One region of the Metabacillus sp. GQ13 genome, then DNA from elsewhere that is predicted to be linked to it. Evidence: a T-box and tRNA genes for the amino acid it is inferred to sense, from the RefSeq annotation. Region 1 holds a T-box; the other holds one or more tRNA genes.

Region 1 (2,386 bases):
ACTGGAGGTGGCATCCATGCCTTTAACACCATTAGATATCCATAATAAGGAATTCAGTAAAGGGTTTCGTGGATATGACGAAGACGAAGTAAATGAATTTCTTGATCAGGTAATAAAAGATTATGAAATGGTCATACGCGATAAAAAGGAACTTGAGTCACGTGTAAATGAAATGAATGAAAGACTAGGTCATTTTACTAATATCGAATCAACCTTGAATAAATCGATAATCATTGCTCAAGAAGCTGGTGATGACGTAAAACGTAATGCTCAAAAAGAATCTAAGTTAATTATTAAAGAAGCAGAAAAAAATGCTGATCGAATTATTAATGAAGCGCTGGTTAAGTCACGAAAGATTGCTATGGAAATTGAAGAACTTAAAAAGCAATCAAAGGTATTCAGAACACGATTCCAAATGCTTATTGAGGCACAATTAGATCTTCTAAAAAATGATGATTGGGATCATTTACTAGAATATGAAGTAGAACCAATCTTTGGAGAGACAGAAGAAACAGAGGCATAAACTTGACTTTGTTAATTTGAATCGCATATAATACGAAAACAAAGATATCTTTTATTAAGTTGGACTGAAGTAAGATCATTCAAAAAAATGGTAATGCTGATAAATGTCAATAAAACTTAAATGATTGTTTTGATACAATCTATATCATTAAAAACGGTGAAAGGGAAAAGTAATCCTTTCTACCCTTATTTAGCGAATCGAGGATGGTGTAAGCTCGAGATAAGTGGAAGGATAAAAGATCACCCTAGAGTTCCTTGCTGAACATGTTAAATTAGTAAGCAATGGCGTGTCATTCTCGTTACGAATGTCGAGTGGGTTAATATTTATCGTTAACCTATTAGGGTGGTACCGCGAGAAAACCTTCTCGTCCCTTTGTAGGGATGAGAAGGTTTTTTTGTGTTTTATTCGATCATATTAGTATAGGTTACTTAAAAAGATCAAATTCATATGAAAGTGTATTGTTTTTTTATACTTTTTTATAAAATCTAACAAAATTAACTGGAGGAATGAAAATGGATTATAAAGATACTCTTTTAATGCCGAAAACTGATTTCCCAATGAGAGGAAATCTGCCAAATAGAGAACCACTAATGCAAGATAAGTGGGAGGAAATGGATATTTATAATATGGTTCAAGAGAGAACGAAAGACCGTCCACTCTTTATCTTGCATGATGGACCGCCTTATGCAAATGGTGACATCCATATGGGGCATGCTCTTAACAAGATTTTAAAAGATTTTATTGTACGTTATAAATCAATGAATGGATATTGTGCTCCATATGTACCGGGTTGGGATACACATGGTCTACCAATTGAAACAGCACTTACGAAAAATAAAAAAGTTAAAAGAAAAGAAATGTCGGTTGCTGATTTTCGAAAACTTTGTGAAGAGTATGCTTGGGATCAAATTAACACACAACGTGAACAATTCAAACGTTTAGGTGTTCGTGCAGATTGGGATAATCCATATGTGACCTTAAAACCAGAATACGAAGCCCAACAGATCAAAGTATTTGGAGAGATGGCAAAAAAAGGATATATTTATAAAGGTCTTAAACCGGTATATTGGTCTCCATCAAGTGAATCTGCTTTAGCGGAAGCTGAAATAGAATATGCTGATAAACGCTCACCATCCATATATGTTGCTTTTCCCGTAAAAGATGGGAAAGGTGTATTAACTAACGATGAAAAAATAATTATCTGGACAACAACACCTTGGACTATTCCTGCAAACTTAGGAATCTCCGTCCATCCTGATTTAGAATACAGTGTTGTAGCAGTTGACGGAGAAAAATTTGTCGTAGCTTCAGCATTGGTGGAAAGTGTTGCCCAAACAATTGAATGGGAAAACTATAAGGTTGATCGGACAATTAAAGGTGCTGACCTTAATCGGGTTGTAGCTTCACATCCTCTTTATAATCGTGATTCGCTTGTCATGCTGGGTGATCATGTAACTAGCGACGGTGGTACTGGTTGTGTTCATACGGCTCCAGGACACGGCGAGGATGACTTTATCATAGGCGGACAATATGGTTTAGATGTTTTATGTCCTGTTGATGAAAAGGGTTATATGACAAAAGAGGCTGAAGGTTTTGAAGGTATCTTCTACGATGAAGCAAATAAACCTATCACAGAAAAATTACAAGAGGTTGGAGCGTTATTAAAGTTACAATTTATCACTCATTCATACCCACATGATTGGAGAACGAAAAAACCGACGATCTTCCGTGCAACAGCACAGTGGTTCGCTTCCATTAAAGATTTTCGTGAGAATCTCTTAACAGCAATTAATGAGACGAAATGGGTGCCTTCTTGGGGAGAAACAAGACTATATAATATGGTTCGTGACCGTGGTGATTGGT
Region 2 (2,386 bases), on a different contig from region 1:
TGGGGCCTTAGCTCAGCTGGGAGAGCGCCTGCCTTGCACGCAGGAGGTCAGCGGTTCGATCCCGCTAGGCTCCACCATTTAATTCCATAGAAACATTAATGATCATTTTGGCGGTGTAGCTCAGCTGGCTAGAGCATTCGGTTCATACCCGAAAGGTCGTGGGTTCGACTCCCTCCGCCGCTACCAAATTGGACCTTTAGCTCAGCTGGTTAGAGCAGACGGCTCATAACCGTCCGGTCGTAGGTTCGAGTCCTACAAGGTCCACCATTTTCTATCATATATTTGGAGGAATACCCAAGTCCGGCTGAAGGGATCGGTCTTGAAAACCGACAGGGGTGTCAAAACCCGCGGGGGTTCGAATCCCCCTTCCTCCTCCATATTTTTAAGTTAGAAAGTGTATGTTTTAATTTTAATACTATTGTCGCGGGGTGGAGCAGTCTGGTAGCTCGTCGGGCTCATAACCCGAAGGTCGCAGGTTCAAATCCTGTCCCCGCAACCAAAAATGGTCCGGTAGTTCAGTTGGTTAGAATGCCTGCCTGTCACGCAGGAGGTCGCGGGTTCGAGTCCCGTCCGGACCGCCATTTTAAAAATTGAAACTGATTATTTTTATACTTATCTTTAGTAATAGGGTTTCGATAAGCGAAAAGCTTGAGGAAATGACTAAACGATCATCGGAGCGTATGTGAATACGAAAAGTTGTGAGTGCAGAAACTGACGAAAAGATTTGAAGCTTAATGGAAGCCGTAAATTTTATGGCTCAGTAGCTCAGTTGGTAGAGCAATGGACTGAAAATCCATGTGTCGGCGGTTCGATTCCGTCCTGAGCCACCTTTTGAAAGTTGAAGACATATTTTGTGGCGGTTGTGGCGAAGTGGTTAACGCATCGGATTGTGGTTCCGACATTCGTGGGTTCGATTCCCATCAGTCGCCCCATTTTTTTCGCGGGTGTAGTTTAGTGGTAAAACCTCAGCCTTCCAAGCTGATGATGAGGGTTCGATTCCCTTCACCCGCTCCAATTTAATTTAATGGGCCTATAGCTCAGCTGGTTAGAGCGCACGCCTGATAAGCGTGAGGTCGATGGTTCGAGTCCATTTAGGCCCACCATTCCATTTAATTTTTATTCCGCAGTAGCTCAGTGGTAGAGCTATCGGCTGTTAACCGATCGGTCGTAGGTTCGAGTCCTACCTGCGGAGCCTTATGGGGAAGTACTCAAGTGGCTGAAGAGGCGCCCCTGCTAAGGGTGTAGGTCGCGTGAGCGGCGCGAGGGTTCAAATCCCTCCTTCTCCGCCAGTTTTAATATTATAGAAGACTCTTAGGCCCGTTGGTCAAGCGGTTAAGACACCGCCCTTTCACGGCGGTATCACGGGTTCGATTCCCGTACGGGTCATTTCTAAAAACTCTGCACTTTGTGCAGGGTTTTTTTCGTCTATCTTTAAATAAGATACTTGGCTTAAGATAAGCGATACTATACCTTAAGAAGGGCAAGCTACTATATATGACTCTAAGCTATAGACTAAGGTTCATCGATTATTTAGGCTAAATTAGGACTACTTTGATTAACCGATCCCACAGAAATATAGATTTCATTATGAAGCTACTTTTCATATTGTTTTAGAAGTCTCCCCAATTTACTATAAATTCAAATTAAGAATAGTCCGTAAAGAAATAAAAAGCTGTAGAGCGTGAATCTCTGTAGCCTTACTATCGTGCTAATTGAAACTAAAGAGAATGAAACATCGTTTAACGTATATCCAAAATTAATAGCAAATTCTTATATGAAAATGTTAAAGGCGGATGTCCTTAACATTTTCAGTCGTTGTTGGGTAAAAAGTAGAAATAGCTATGAATCTAACTGTGATAAATATCTTCTAATATTCAAAAGCAAGAGTTTTTCAATTTTTTCTTTATTACCCTTAATCTATTGATTTATTTATTCTCAATATAAGAAGGAAAATAACAGAGTTAATTGACATTAAAATTGAAAGAGAATGCAGTTTAAAGATGCATTTAGCTATTAATACATAAGGAAACTCTGTTACATACTATCTAAATATACTTCAAATTATGGTAATTTTAAAACCTTCTTATCGAGGTTCCCCTTAATACTTTGTGAAAGAAAAGCATCTTCCTTCAAATAATCCGTAAATTATTTAATTTTTTTTTCTTTCCTTTTGTAAATCGTTCTACAAAATTCAACAAAAAGTCGAATAAGATATTATTTTAATATACTAATCACATGAGATATTAGATGATTATTTAAGTGGTAAAACGTTTTCCTTACCTTCAATTATATTATTCCAATTCAGTTGCAAATTTTCTATAAAGTCAGTAGTTATAAGGGTTTCTAGTATCTATTTTTATATATTTGCCTTAATTTCTTATATTTT

The links. The T-box of region 1 lies ahead of ileS (isoleucine--tRNA ligase). A T-box ahead of a tRNA ligase gene usually reads a tRNA of that ligase, here a tRNA-Ile.
Region 2: it has a tRNA-Ile gene. The T-box ahead of ileS (isoleucine--tRNA ligase) is inferred to sense a tRNA for this amino acid. The anticodon was not compared.

Annotation. Positions count from the first base shown of each region.
Region 1 covers NZ_JCAXET010000006.1:25,351-27,736, reverse strand. The annotation lists gene AC6CHR_RS08750 (DivIVA domain-containing protein) at 17-523, shown strand; T-box leader at 671-898, shown strand; gene ileS (isoleucine--tRNA ligase) at 1,036-2,386, shown strand, end outside.
Region 2 covers NZ_JCAXET010000019.1:108,686-111,071, reverse strand. The annotation lists tRNA gene AC6CHR_RS20795 (tRNA-Ala) at 2-77, shown strand; tRNA gene AC6CHR_RS20790 (tRNA-Met) at 110-186, shown strand; tRNA gene AC6CHR_RS20785 (tRNA-Ile) at 191-267, shown strand; tRNA gene AC6CHR_RS20780 (tRNA-Ser) at 285-377, shown strand; tRNA gene AC6CHR_RS20775 (tRNA-Met) at 423-499, shown strand; tRNA gene AC6CHR_RS20770 (tRNA-Asp) at 505-581, shown strand; tRNA gene AC6CHR_RS20765 (tRNA-Phe) at 755-827, shown strand; tRNA gene AC6CHR_RS20760 (tRNA-His) at 857-932, shown strand; tRNA gene AC6CHR_RS20755 (tRNA-Gly) at 941-1,014, shown strand; tRNA gene AC6CHR_RS20750 (tRNA-Ile) at 1,027-1,103, shown strand; tRNA gene AC6CHR_RS20745 (tRNA-Asn) at 1,121-1,192, shown strand; tRNA gene AC6CHR_RS20740 (tRNA-Ser) at 1,199-1,289, shown strand; tRNA gene AC6CHR_RS20735 (tRNA-Glu) at 1,315-1,386, shown strand.